DNA from 2 places in the Cupriavidus sp. FW306-1B-F12B genome. Region 1 is predicted to be linked to the other one. Evidence: predicted binding sites of a transcription regulator. Region 1 holds the regulator's gene; the other holds the start of a gene.
The links. Region 1 encodes FNR, which switches genes on or off when oxygen is low (the NO sensors DNR and NnrR bind a similar motif). Its sites were predicted from a motif close to TTGATNNNNATCAA; they were not measured.
Positions count from the first base shown of each region.

Region 1 (7,222 bases):
TGGCACTTCTGGATCGCGACCATCGGCGTGGTGCTGTATATCGCCTCGATGTGGATCGCCGGGGTGATGGAAGGCCTGATGTGGCGCGCCACGCAGCCTGACGGCACGCTGACCTATGCCTTCGTCGAAGCGGTCAAGGCCAAGTACCCGTTCTACCTGATTCGCTTGCTGGGTGGCCTGTGCTTCCTGTCCGGCATGCTGCTGATGGCCTACAACGTGCTCAAGACCATCGTCGGCAAGCCCGCAGTGGATGCGCCGATTCCGGCCAGCATCACTGCCTCTGCCCACTGATCAATCCAGGATAGAAAGATGTCCGACAAACAACGCTTCTTTTCCCACGAAACGCTGGAGAAGAACATCGGCTGGCTGATCATCTGCACGATCCTCGTGGTCAGCATTGCGGGTCTGGTCCAGATCGTGCCGCTGTTCTTCCAGCACTCCACCACCGAGCCGGATCCGGGCATCACCCCGTATTCGCCGCTGCGGCTGATGGGCCGCGATATCTATATCCGTGAAGGCTGCGTCGGCTGCCACTCGCAGCAGGTCCGCACGCTGCAGGCCGAGACCGAGCGCTACGGCCACTTTTCCACGGCGGGCGAGTCGGTCTACGACCACCCGTTCCTGTGGGGCTCCAAGCGCACCGGTCCCGACCTGGCGCGCGTGGGCGGGCGCTACTCGGATGACTGGCAGCGCATCCACCTGCGCAATCCGCGCGACGTGGTGCCGGAATCGGTGATGCCATCGTACCCGTGGCTGGAAAGGGCCGAGCTGCCCACCAACGACATCCAGGCCCGCATGCGCGCGCTGGTGCGCCTGGGCGTGCCGTACACGGATGCCGAGATCGCCAAGGCACCGGACGAGCTCAAGGGCAAGACCGAAGAAGATGCGCTGGTTGCCTACCTGCAAGGCCTGGGCACCAACCGCCGCAACGTCCGCGTGGATTCCGCCGCGGCCGCGGCACCCAAGGAGTAAGCCATGGCCATGATCACTGCCATTGCGACCGTCGTGTCGATGGTCGTCTTCCTGGGGATCTGCTGGTGGGCCTGGTCCGCCGGCCGGCAGGCCGCCAACCGGGAATCCGCCATGCTGCCGTTCGCGCTGCCTGACGAAACCACGACAACATCGAGCCGGAACACCTAGCCATGAGCGATTTCATTTCCGAATTCTGGAGTTATTACATTGCCGCTATCGCGCTCATCGGCATCGTCTGGTGCGTGTGGCTGCTGTTCTCGCAACGCAAGGTCGCCAAGACCGCCGGCGGCACTGAAGACACCGGCCATGTCTGGGACGGTGACCTGCGCGAGCTGAACAACCCGTTGCCGCGCTGGTGGATGTGGATGTTCCTGCTGGCCTGCATCTTCAGCCTGGCCTACCTGGTGCTGTACCCGGGACTGGGTTCGTATGCCGGCGTGCTGAAGTTCTCCACGCAGGGCGAACTTGCCGCGCACCGCGCGGCGCAGGAGAAAATGCAGAACGAGATCTACGCCAAGTACCTGAAGATGGACGTCAAGCAGGTAGCGGCGGATCCGCAGGCGCGCGAGATCGGCCAGCGCCTGTTCCTGAACTACTGCGCACAATGCCACGGCTCGGACGCGCGCGGCAGCCGCGGCTTCCCGAACCTGACGGACAGCGACTGGCTCTATGGTGGCGAACCCGACATCATCCAGCAGACCATCACCAAGGGCCGCAATGGCGTGATGCCGCCGTTTGCCGCGGCCATCGACGCCAAGCAGGCGGGCGACGTGGCGCAATACGTGCGCTCGCTGTCGGGCCTGTCGTCGGACCCGATCCGTGCGTCGCGTGGCGAGGGCGCCTTCAAGACGACCTGCGTGGCATGCCACGGCGCCGGCGGCAAGGGCAACCAGGCGCTCGGCGCGCCCAACCTGGCGGACAACGTCTGGCTGTATGGCAGCTCGGAAGGCAGCATCGTCGACGCCATCCTGAAGGGCCACAACAACCACATGCCCGCGCATGAGGAGATCCTGACGCCTGAACGCATCCGGATGCTGACGGCCTATGTCTGGGGTTTGTCCAACACTGGGGGCGGAGCCGGGCAATGACCGACGACTCATGTGAGCGGGCGCTGGCAGCTCGCGGGAGAGCATGCCCATGAACGCACCCGGGACCGAAGAAATGGCCCGGGCGGCCGACCTGCAACGGTCGGCCGCTGCGCCGGGCGAGACCTCTGACGAAACGCTCTACGAGGTCCGCCGCAAGATCTACCCGCGCTCGGTGACGGGCGCCTTCTCCAGCTGGCGGGTCTGGCTGGTGATCCTGACCCAGCTGATCTACTACGGCACGCCCTGGCTCCAATGGAATGACCGCCAGGCCGTGCTGTTTGACCTTGGCGAGCGCAAGTTCTACATCTTCGGGCTGGTGCTGTGGCCGCAGGACGTCATCTACCTGGCGGTGCTGCTGGTCATCTCGGCGCTGGCGCTGTTCCTGTTCACGGCGATCGCGGGGCGGCTGTTCTGCGGCTATGCCTGTCCGCAGACGGTCTACACCGAGATCTTCATGTGGATCGAGCGGCGGGTCGAAGGCGACCGCATCGCCCGCATCCGGCTCGACGGCGATCCGTGGAGCCTGCGCAAGTTCCGTCTCAAGGCGACCAAGCACTTCCTGTGGGTGCTGATTGCGCTCTGGACCGGCTTTACCTTCATCGGCTATTTCGCACCGATCCGCGAACTGGGCGGCGAGGTGCTCAGCCTGTCGCTGGGGCCGTGGCAGTCGTTCTGGATGCTGTTCTACGCGTTCGCCACCTGGGGCAATGCGGGCTTCATGCGCGAGCAGGTGTGCAAGTACATGTGCCCGTATGCGCGCTTCCAGAGCGTGATGGTGGATCGCGATACCTATGTCGTGACCTACGACGTCGGCCGCGGCGAGCCGCGCGGCAGCCGGTCGCGCAAGACCGACCACCACAAGGCGGGGCTTGGCGACTGCGTCAACTGCAGCATCTGCGTGCAGGTGTGCCCGACGGGCATCGATATCCGCGACGGCCTGCAGTACGAGTGCATCGGCTGCGGCGCCTGCATCGACGCCTGCGACCAGGTCATGGACAAGATGGCATATCCGCGCGGCCTGATCCGGTACACCTCGGAAAACGCGATGCGCAAGGGCTTGTCCGCGGCGGCATCGCGCAAGCGCCTGCTGCGCCCGCGCGTCGTTATCTATTCCGTGATCTGGGTGGCACTGCTGGCCGGGTTCATGGCTTCGATCGCGCTGCGCACGCCGCTGAAGGTCGACATCATCCGCGACCGTGGTGCGCTCGGCCGTGAAGTGGAAGGCCGCTGGATCGAGAATGTCTATCGCCTGCAGCTGATCAACACCACCGAAGCGCCGATGCAGATCAGCGTGCGCGCCGACAGCGACGAATTGAAGAACCTGACGGTGGAATACGACAAGCAGGCCGAATCGCTGGCGCCGACGTCCAACCGGTTGCTGCCGATCCGGATCCGCGTGCCGATCGAGGCCGCGGCGCAGGGCACGCACAAGATCAACGTGACAGTGACGAGCGAAGGCACGGAGCGGGGGCATGCCGAAATCCGGCAATCCACCAGTTTCATCGTGCCGCGCGATTTGTGAAGCTAGTCGTCAAGATGAAGGGGGACAAGATGAGTCAGCAAGGCAATCCGTGGTGGAAGGAGCCGTGGCCGTGGCTGTTGATGAGCGGCCCGCTGGTGGCGATGGTGGCGTGCGGCGTGACAATCTGGCTGGCATCCGCGCATCCGGACATGCCGGTGCAGGGTGCAACGCGCCATGGCCTGGTGGTCGAGAAGGTCGACGCCGCGCCGCCCAAGGCTGCCGCTGTGAGGCAGCCATGAGGTTGCGCTGGCTGATGTGGGTACTCTGGCCGGCGTTCCTGATGGCTGGGTTTGCGACCGCGACGGTGTTTTCGGTGGTGGATCCCGGTGACCTGAGCTTCTTCGGCCAGCCGATCGAAGCGTCCCGCGAATCGGTCTACACCATCGGCTTCCTGATGGCCTGGGTGTTCTGCGCGTTGTCCAGCGGACTGACGCTCTACACCATGCCGACGCGGCTCAGCGATACCGACGAACTGGAGTAAGCGGGCTGCCGTGAGGCCTGCGCTGTCATGGCCGGATGCGGCCATGACAGCGCCTTGGCCGCTTAGCAGGAGCGGCTGTAGAGTTGCTTGATGCCGTCGATGTCCACGAGCTTGACGTGGCGCTGGCGAATCTGGATCAGGCCGGCTTCGGCAAAGCGAGAGAACAGGCGGCTGACGGTTTCGAGCTTCAGGCCCAGGTAGCTGCCGATCTCTTCGCGGCTCATGCGCATCACGAACTCGGACGCCGAATAGCCGCGCGCCGACAGGCGCTCAGAGAGGTTGATCAGGAAGGCGGCAAGGCGTTCCTCGGCGCGCATCGAGCCCAGCGTGACCAGCATCAGTTGGTCATGCGTGATTTCCTTGCCCATCAGGCGCAGGAACTGCTGCTGCAGCGACGGCAGGTCTGCCGACAGCGATTGCAACTCGCTCATGCGGACCACGCAGACTTCGGTGTCCTCCAGCGCGGCGGCATCGGAGGCATGCTGCATCTCGCCCAGCCCGTCGAGACCGACAATTTCGCCGGGCAGGTGGAAGCCGGTAATCTGCGAGCGGCCGTCTTCAGTGGTGACGTGGGTCTTGAGCGTGCCAAAGCGCACGGCATAGACCGCGGTGAGCGGATCGCCCATGCGATACAGGGTTTCACCCTTGTGCACACGGATGCGTTCCTGAACCAGCGTGTCCATCTTGGCAAGGTCTTGCTGCGACATGCCGACCGGAAGGCACAGCTGCCCCATCGCACAGGTGGAGCAGCGGGGTGACATCTCGGTAATGGGAATGGAGGTGAGCAATTGGAACCTGCTAGAAATGGCAGCGAGGGCGCGATAAGGACATTTTACCGTGCGATGTGATGTGGTAGGGAGTGAGAATTGACATTTGGCGTACTGATCAGCGTTTTTCTGCTGGCTTTGCTGGGCGGGGTCCACTGCGCTGCCATGTGCGGCGGCGTGGCGCTGGCCGTGGAGCAACGCCGCGGGGCGGCGGCCACGATCAGTCTTGTGCCCAGCCGTGCCGCCTGGCTGGGCGAGTTGCTGATAATGCACCTGGGCCGGATCTCGACCTATATGCTGCTTGGGGCCGCGCTGGGCGCGGTCGGTGCTTCGGCGTGGAAGCAGGACTATCTGCCGGTGCAGCGCTGGCTGTTCGGCGCAGGCAGCGTCATGCTGCTATGGTCGGGCTGGCGGTTGCTGCGCGGCAACACTTTTACCGTCGACTGGCTGGAGCGGCTGGCGGCGCGTGCCGGCGCAACGGTGGCGCGCCGGCTGGCTGGCGTGGCACGCGGCATGCCGTCGTTTGTGCGCGCACGCGGCGGCCTGGCGCGGCGATATGGCGTGGGCCTGGCGTGGGGACTGGTGCCGTGCGGCATGGTCTATGGGGCGCTCACGCTGGCGCTGCTGGCGGGAAATGCGGCGTCCGGCGCACTCGTGATGGGCGTGTTCGGGCTCGGCACACTGCCTAACCTGCTGGTGCTCTCCGGCCTGTCGGGCTATTTGCGTACGCTGTCGCGACGTCCCGGCGTGCGCCTGGGTGCCGGCCTGGCGGTGATGGCGTTCGGCGGCCTTGGCATTGCGCGAGCGGTGCTGTTGCCACATTCGCTGGCCGAGCATGGATTCTGCCTGGTGTTCTGAGGCGCCGGCGCCGCGCGGGCAACGGATGATGGTTGCAGGCGGGGGCGGGAATGCCATACAATCGCCAACATTGCGGTATCGCGCGGCGTCTTGTGAGCCGCGGTAAGCAGCGGGCGAGCAGCGCCAGGCGGCCTTCATACCAGAAGGCGAGTTCAGGGCAGGGGAAGCGGAAGGTTTTCGATGCCCGTCCCGTCCCCAAAGTCCATCCGGTTCAAAAGATCTGGTTCAAAAGTCCGGCTGGCACTGCGGTGTTGGCGATGCCGGCCTTGCTCCCGATACCCGTTTTTCTTGCGTCCGAGGCCTTCAGTTCGCTGACAGCGACGTCCGATATGTGCGGACGCGCTACGCAAGAGGTTCGCTGGCTGGCCCATAACGGCATGCGAACGATCTCCTGCCGGAACGCCCGGCAACTCGATGCAAAGATAGGGAAGTGCACGGCTTGGATGCAGCAGGTATCCGGCTAGCTGCGCAATGAGATGGCGGTGGCTTTCGCACCGCTGTATCCAAAATCTCCGGTGCCCCGGATCCGTCCGGGAGCAGGTGCAAAGACAGGCTGCACACCATCAACATGAATACCCAAGAGGCGAAGATCGTCCTCGAGACGGCGCTGATCTGCGCGCAGGAACCGCTGCGCGTCAATGATCTGCGGCGGCTGTTTGACGACGACGTCGGCGCAGACACCATCCGCGTGCTGCTTGATGAACTGCGCCAGGACTGGCGGCCGCGCGGCGTGGAACTGGTGGCGCTGGCCAGCGGCTGGCGCTTCCAGAGCCGGCCGGAAATGCGTGAATACCTGGATCGGCTGAATCCTGAAAAGCCGCCAAAATATTCGCGCGCGGTGATGGAAACACTGGCGATCATTGCCTACCGGCAGCCGGTGACCCGCGGCGATATCGAGGAAATCCGCGGCGTGACGGTCAGCACGGAAGTCATCAAGAAGCTTGAGGACCGCAGCTGGATCGAGGTGATCGGACACCGCGACGTGCCGGGCAGGCCGGCGCTGTATGCGACCACCAAGGCGTTCCTGGACGATCTTGGCCTGCGTACGCTGGATGAGCTGCCGCCGCTGGAAGATGCCCAGGCGCAGGCGCAGGCAACCCTGCTGGAACAGCAGGCCATCAATTTTGAAGACCTGGCTGCAAACAAGGCGGCCAGCGCCGACGAAGAGGCTTTTGCCGACCCCGCCGCGCACGCAGCGGATGTGGCTGAAGCATCCGTCGCAAACGAAGCCGAGACGACCGGCCCGGTCGACCAAGGCGCCAATGGCTTTGACGCGCAACCGCTGCAAGCTGCAGCCGACGATGCCGCCGAGGCCGCTTCCACCGAACCAGCCGCACCCAATCCGGACGGGGCGCGGGGCGATTTGCCGGACAACGGCACCCCGCCGCACCCGAGCGAGCACGACGAGCGCGTGCCGAACTGAACAACATGCAACATCCGATAGTGAATATCTTGTCTGATTCCGTTGAGCAAGACACCCGCAATGCGGGCGCACCCGCCGACACCGGCGCCGCAGAACCCGGATCGGGCAGCG
Region 1 is NZ_JBYSXC010000018.1:88,175-95,396, reverse strand. It holds gene ccoN (cytochrome-c oxidase, cbb3-type subunit I) at 1-291, shown strand, start outside; gene ccoO (cytochrome-c oxidase, cbb3-type subunit II) at 310-972, shown strand; gene AC3WLE_RS26180 (cbb3-type cytochrome oxidase subunit 3) at 976-1,140, shown strand; gene ccoP (cytochrome-c oxidase, cbb3-type subunit III) at 1,143-2,060, shown strand; gene ccoG (cytochrome c oxidase accessory protein CcoG) at 2,110-3,582, shown strand; gene AC3WLE_RS26165 (hypothetical protein) at 3,612-3,821, shown strand; gene AC3WLE_RS26160 (hypothetical protein) at 3,818-4,063, shown strand; gene fnr (fumarate/nitrate reduction transcriptional regulator Fnr) at 4,126-4,851, opposite strand; gene AC3WLE_RS26150 (sulfite exporter TauE/SafE family protein) at 4,930-5,688, shown strand; gene scpB (SMC-Scp complex subunit ScpB) at 6,257-7,111, shown strand; gene rluB (23S rRNA pseudouridine(2605) synthase RluB) at 7,117-7,222, shown strand, end outside.

Region 2 (7,222 bases), on a different contig from region 1:
ATCGCCGCCGCCGGCGACCATACGCAGCTGGCTGCGCGCATTCCGGCTGATGCCGAGATCGTCGACCACCGCGGCAAGCTGATCGTGCCCGGCTTTATCGACACCCACGTGCACTACCCGCAGACCGACATGATCGCGTCGCCGTCGCCGGGCCTGCTGCACTGGCTCGACACCTACACCTTCCCCGAAGAGCGCCGCTTTGCCGACCCCGACTACGCGCGCGGCGTGGCCGGCTTCTTCACCGAGGAACTGCTGCGCAACGGCACCACCAGCGCGGTGGTCTGGAGCACGGTGCACAAGGCCTCGGCCGAGGCTCTCTTTGCCGAAAGCGAGGCGCGCAACCTGCGCATGGTCACGGGCAAGGTGATGATGGACCGCAACTGCCCGGAATTCCTGCGCGATACGGCCGAGACCGGCGCCCGGGACTCCGCCGACCTGCTCTCGCGCTGGCATAACAAGGGGCGCCTGGCCTACGCCATCACTCCGCGCTTTGCCCCGACCTCGACCGAGGCGCAGCTGGCCGCCTGCGGCGAGCTGGCGCGCGCCTATCCGGACGCCTTTATCCAGACCCACGTGGCCGAGAACCGCGACGAGGTCAAATGGGTGGCCGAGCTGTTCCCGGACGCGCGCAGCTACCTGGACGTGTACGACCGCTACGGCCTGCTGCGCCCGGGCGCGATGTATGGCCACGCCATCTACCTGGACCAGGACGACCGCCGGCGCCTGGCCGACAGCGGCGCCGCAGTGGCGCATTGCCCCACCTCCAACCTGTTCCTGGGCAGCGGCTTCTATGACTTCCACCAGTCCGACGCCAACCGCCTGAACGTGACGCTGGCCACCGACGTCGGCGGCGGCACCTCGTTCTCGATGTTCCGCACCATGAACGCGGCGCACAAGGTGGCGCGCATGGGCGGCTACTACCTGACCGCGCTGCGCATGTTCTACCTGGCCACCCGCGCCGCGGCCGAGGCGCTGGGCTGGACCGACCGCGTCGGCAACTTCAGCGTTGGCTGCGAGGCCGACTTCATCGTGCTGGACCCCAAGGCCACGCCGCTGATCGCGCGCCGCAGCAACCGCTCGGAAACGCTGGAAGAAGAGCTGTTCGCCTTTGCCATGCTGGGCGACGACCGCGTCATCGACAGCGTCTATGTGATGGGCGAGGCCGCCCACGTGCCGGCCGCCTGATCCGTCACCTGGCCAGCAGCCGCCCGCCGCCATGCGGCGGGCGCGCGTTTACCGCTTCGCCCCCGCCTCCGGCTTGACGACCGTCAAGGCCGCCTTCGACAAAGCCTTCTAACCTTGCGGTTCCGCCGCGGCCGTCTGCGTGCCGTGCGCCCCATACCCATCCGACCGCAATCAGAAGGTTCCGCATGACCGCTTCCCAATCCGCCGCTCACGCCCCTGAGCGCGCCAGTGGCCCGCATGGCGTGCCCCATGCCGCGCGCAAGGGCGCGCCCAACCACGCCCCGCTGCCGGAGCCGATCGCGCCGGACGCCCCGCTGCCCTCGCGCAAGATCATCCGCGGCTGGTTGATCCCGCTGGGCCAGCGCAGCACGCCGCGCGCACTGCTGTTGTTCGCCTTCGACTACTTGCTGTTCGGCGCCGTGTTGGCCGGCGTGGTGCTGGCGCAGCACTGGGCCGCCAAGCTGGCGCTGGGCGTGCTGGCCGGGCTGATCATCGCGCGCCTGTTTATCATCGGCCACGATGCCTGCCACCAGAGCCTGACCCCGCGCCGCGGCCTGAACAAGTGGCTGGGACGGCTCACCTTCCTGCCCTCGCTGACGCCGTACAGCCTGTGGGAAGTCGGCCACAACGTGGTGCACCATGGCTATACCAACCTGAAGGGCTTCGACTTCGTCTGGGCGCCCTACTCACTGGAAGAATTCAACGCGCTGCCGCGCTGGCGCCGCGTGATGGAGCGCATCTACCGCACCGGCTTCGGCCCGGGCCTGTACTACCTGGTGGAAATCTGGTGGTGCAAGATGTTCTTCCCCAGCAAGCGCCAGATGGCTACGCGCCGCCCGATCTTCACCGGCGACTGTGTGCTGGTAGCCGCCTTCGGGCTGGCCTGGATCGGCGCGCTGGCGGGCCTGGCGCTGGCCACGGAGCAGTCGGTGTGGTTGCTGATCGGCGCGGGCTTTGTGCTGCCATTCCTGGTCTGGAACGTCACCGTCGGCTTCGTGCTGTATGTGCACCACACCCACACCAGCGTCGCCTGGTATGACACCAAGGCCATGTGGGCCAAGGCACAGCCCTTTGTCTCGACCACCGTGCACCTGCGCTTCCGCCACGGCATCGGCGCGGCGCTGCACCACATCATGGAACACACCGCGCACCACGTCGACATGAGCGTGCCGCTGTACCGCCTCAAGCGCGCCCAGGCACTGCTGGAGCACGCGCTGCCGGGCCGCATCATCATCGAGAACTTCTCCTGGCGCTGGTATTTCGATACCGCGCGCCGCTGCAAGCTCTATGACTTCAAGGCCCTGTGCTGGACCGATTTCCGCGGCCGCCAGACCAGCGACAACGCGCCTGTACCCGTCTGAGGGGTCAGGCCTTGTGGCGGGGGCAGGTGGACGCCTGCCCCCGCCGCCGCTATAATTGCCGCTTCCATTGGGGAGTAGCCGCCCTGCTCTCACCGCGCCGCGCAATGCGGACTCCGGGGGACAGGGGCGTACGTCAACAGACTTGACCGCTTGCGGTTATGGCGTGCGCAGCTCCGGACCCGCCCGGCCGTACTGATACGGACCCTGCAGCGTCCAGCCTGGCGAGACCGATGACCATACCTTTCTGGCCGGGCCGGGAAAGGTGTGCGTCATTGGCATCTCGCGATGCATTGCGGCCCGGTTACCCCACAACACCAATATGGAAGCCTTCCTCGTCTCCACAGGCATCGTCGCCCTCGCTGAAATGGGCGACAAGACGCAATTGCTGTCGCTGGTGCTGGCCGCGCGCTACCGCAAGCCCGTTCCCATCATCGTTGGCATCCTGATCGCCACGCTGTTCAACCACGGCTTTGCCGGTGCGCTCGGCGGCTGGATCACGCATGTGCTGGGCGAAAGCCTGCTGCGCTGGATCCTGGGCCTGGGCTTTATCGCGATGGCGGCATGGATGCTGATCCCCGACAAGCTCGACGACGCCGAACAGGCCAGGCCGGTCAAGGGCGCCCTTGGCATCCTCGGCACCACCATCGTGGCCTTCTTCTTTGCCGAGATGGGCGACAAGACCCAGATCGCCACCGTGGCGCTGGCCGCGCGCTTCAGCGATGCGGTGATTGCCGTGGTGGCCGGCACCACCTTCGGCATGATGGTCGCCAATGCGCCGGCGGTCCTGCTTGGCGACAAGTTTGCCAACAAGATGCCGATCGGACTGGTGCACAAGATCGCGGCGGGGATCTTCCTGGTGCTGGGGGTGCTGGCGTTGCTGAATATCGGCGGATAAGTCGCCGAAAAAAACGGGGCACAAGGCCCCGTTCAAACCCTCGCCGGTCCGGTACTGATGGTTGCCAACTGCACAACCCTCCGGACCGTCGATCACCGATGCTCGGATTTCGCGGGCCGGCGGCACGCGCCGGCCCTGATGCTTTTCAGATCAAGCCACCCTCAGTTGGTGGTCTTGGCACCGCCTTCGAACCACTGGCCCAGCAGGGCGCGTTCGTCGTCGGTGATCTGCGTCACGTTGCCCAGCGGCATCGCCTTCTGCTGCACGGCCTGCTGGTAGATCAGCTGCGCGTGGGCCTTGATGTCTTCCGCGGTATCGAGCTTGATGCCCTTGGCTGCGGTCGGCATCATCTTCGGCTGCTCGGCGTGGCACTGCACGCAGCGTGCGTTCATCACTTCCTGCACCTTGGCAAAGCTGACGGCGGTGGCGGCTTCACCACCTTCTGCCTTGGCCACGGCCGGGCGCGGTTGCGGCGCGATCAGCACGGCGACCACGGCCAGCACGGCAACGCCGGCTGCGGGCCAGGCCACGTTGATCTTGCCCTTGTGCTTGAGGATGAAGAACTGGCGGATCAGCACACCGGCGAGCATGATCAGGATCAGCGCGGCCCAGTTGTACTTGTAGCTGTAGGTCATGCTGTAGTGGTTCGACAGCATCGCGAACAGCACCGGCAGCGTGAAGTACGTGTTGTGCACGCTGCGCTGCTTGGCGTTCTTGCCATGGACCGGATCGACCGGCTGGCCCGCGCGCAGCGCGGCAACCACCTTGCGCTGGCCCGGGATGATCCACACCAGCACGTTGGCGCTCATGATGGTGGCGATCATCGCACCGGTCAGCAGGAACGCCGCACGGCCCGAGAACAGGTGGCACGCCACGTAGGCAGCCACGGCCACGTAGATCGCCACCAGCACGCCCACGGTCTTGTCGCTCTTGCCGAACACGCGGCAGATCACGTCATAGACCACCCAGCCCGCGGCCAGGTAGGACAGCGCCAGGCCGACCGCCGCGCCGGGCGACATGTCGTAGACGTTCTTGTCGATCAGGAACGTGCTGGCGTTGAACAGGTACAGCACCACCAGCAGGCCGAAGCCGGTCATCCAGGTGGAATACGACTCCCAGTAGAACCAGTGCAGGTTCTCAGGCAGCGTCTTGGGTGCGGTCAGGTATTTCTGCGGGTTGTAGAAACCGCCGCCGTGCACTGCCCACAGCTCGCCGCCGACACCCTTCTCCTGCAGGTCAGGATCGGTGGGACGGGTCAGGCTGTTGTCGAGCCAGACGAAATAGAACGAGGAGCCGATCCACGCGATCGCCGTGATGACGTGCACCCAGCGCAGCAGCAGATTGGCCCAGTCGAGAATGTAGCCTTCCATGTCTTGTCTCCTGTTTCCCTATGCCACCGCTTCAGCTGCCGCGGTAGGTCGAGTACGACCAGGGCGAGACCAGGAGGGGCACGTGGTAGTGCGCGTTGACATCGGCAATGCCGAAGCGCAGGGGCACCACGTCCAGGAAAGCCGGCTCGGGCAGCTGCGTGCCTTGCGCGCGGAAGTAGTCGCCCGCGGCGAATTCCAGCTCGTACACGCCAACGGCGAAGTCCGCGCCTTCCAGCAGCGGCTGGTCGCAACGGCCGTCGTGGTTCGTCACGACTGTCTTCAGGGTTTCGCGACGATTGTCGACAATCTTATGAAGAGTAACCGACATGCCCTTGCCGGGCGTGCCGGCAGCGGTGTCAAGTACGTGTGTGGTCAAGCGTCCCATCGTGTTTTTCCTTAGGCGATTGGGTTGTGAGGGGCGCCGCTGCCTTCACTAGCACCATTTGTGGGAATGGTGCCCGCTCGGTACGTCTGGTAACGCATCCCGGCGCTGGGTGGTGCGTGGCGACAATGCGCCTGCACTACCCGGTTGGCAATTCAGGGATTTCCCTGAGTTGTCGAAAACCTGAGTCGGTTTTGTTGACAATATTGAAGCAGTAACCAAATAATTGTCAACAATTTTTGGATCACCGCTGCCTGATGTCCAGGATTTGCGGTGCCCTGCCTGACTGCTGGTGCCACGATGTCCAAGAGCCTGAAGCTGATTGCCGCCAACGCCGAAACCAAGGCCGACGCCGAGCTGACCGAGATCCAAGCGGGCAAGCCCGCCAAGCCCGCACGCAAGGGCTCGGTCGAAGAGCGCATGTATCACGAGATCTACGACGCGATCATGGAGCACCGGCTGCCGCCGCGCACCAAGCTGACCGAGCATTCCCTTTGCGAGATCTATGCCACCGCGCGGCACACGGTGCGCAAGGTGCTGTCGCACCTGGCAGCCGACGGCATGGTCGATCTCGAACCCAACCGCGGCGCCTTTATCGCCAGCCCCTCCACCGACGAAGCGCACGACATGTTCGAGCTGCGCCAGATGCTGGAACGCGCGGTGCTGGAAAAGCTTGCCGGCATGCCCGACGTCAAGGCCGTGATCGCGCCGCTGCGCCAGATGGTGGCCAGCGAGCGCCAGGCGTTCCTCACGCATGACCGGCCCAAATGGATCCGCCTGTCCGCCGAGTTCCATACGGCGCTGGCGGAACTGTCGGGCAATGCGCTGCTGGTCAACATGATGCGCCGGCTGGTGTCGCGCACCACGCTGATGATCGCCAGCGTGGAAGCCCCGGGCAACAACGCCTGCTCGTTCGATGAACACGAAGAGATTCTCGACGCACTCGAACAGGGCAATGCCGCGCTGGCCCAGTCGCGCATGGCGCACCACCTTGGCGCCTGCGCCGACCGCGTGCAGCCGGACGAGCCGGGCAACTTCGATCTTCGCAGCGTACTAGGCCGCTCCACCTAGCACGGTGTTCCCGCCCCTGCCCCCAACTACAAGGCCAGACCCGGTCGGCAAACAGCACCCGGCTCACCGACGAGAGTGCTGAGACGACAGGCAGATAACGGTCCGGAGACCTTCCGGGATCCAGGACCGGGGCCATGGCAGTGGTGTTCCCATCAAACCAAAGGAGAGGAGACGCACCCATGAATTCCGCAAGCACCACGGTCCCGACGGACCTCACCAACGAGCGTTTGCCTTCCGGGCGCCTGCTCGCGCTCGGGTTGCAGCACGTTCTGGTGATGTACGCCGGCACGGTTGCCGTGCCCCTGATCGTTGGTGGCGCGCTCAAGCTGCCCAAGGACCAGCTGGCGTTCCTGATCAACGCCGACCTGTTCGCCGCGGGCCTGGCCACGCTGATCCAGGCCTTTGGTTTCTGGAAGTTCGGCATCCGCCTCCCCGTGATGATGGGCGTGACCTTCGCCTCGGTGGCGCCGATGATCGCCATCGGCACCGATCCCAATGTCGGCCTGCTCGGCATCTATGGCGCGGTGATCGCATCGGGGGTATTCGGCATCCTGATCGCGCCGATGATGGGGCGCATGCTGGGGCTGTTCCCGCCGGTGGTGACCGGCACGGTGATCACGCTGATCGGCGTGTCGCTGATGCGCGTGGGCATCAACTGGGCGGCCGGCGGCCAGCCCACCACCCGTGCCGTGATCGACGGCGTGGTCAAGGAGGTGCCCAACCTCGCCTACGGCGACCTGGCCAACCTCGGCATTGCCGGCCTGACGCTGCTGATCATCCTGCTGCTGACCAAGTACGGCCGCGGCCTGGTGGCCAACTGCGCAGTGCTGCTGGGCATCATCGCCGGCACGCTGGTGGCGATGGCGATGGGCAAGGTGTCGTTCGAAGGCCTGGATGAAGCCAGCTTCGTCGCCGTCATCACGCCGCTGCACTTCGGCATGCCGACCTTCGAAGTGAC
Region 2 is NZ_JBYSXC010000006.1:264,927-272,148, reverse strand. It holds gene guaD (guanine deaminase) at 1-1,185, shown strand, start outside; gene AC3WLE_RS13210 (fatty acid desaturase) at 1,371-2,546, shown strand; yybP-ykoY riboswitch at 2,596-2,801, shown strand; gene AC3WLE_RS13205 (TMEM165/GDT1 family protein) at 2,866-3,441, shown strand; gene AC3WLE_RS13200 (urate hydroxylase PuuD) at 3,603-4,811, opposite strand; gene uraH (hydroxyisourate hydrolase) at 4,843-5,196, opposite strand; gene AC3WLE_RS13190 (GntR family transcriptional regulator) at 5,494-6,264, shown strand; gene AC3WLE_RS13185 (nucleobase:cation symporter-2 family protein) at 6,444-7,222, shown strand, end outside.
Region 2: the regulator FNR is predicted to act here: its motif matches at 1,259-1,272, upstream of AC3WLE_RS13210 (fatty acid desaturase).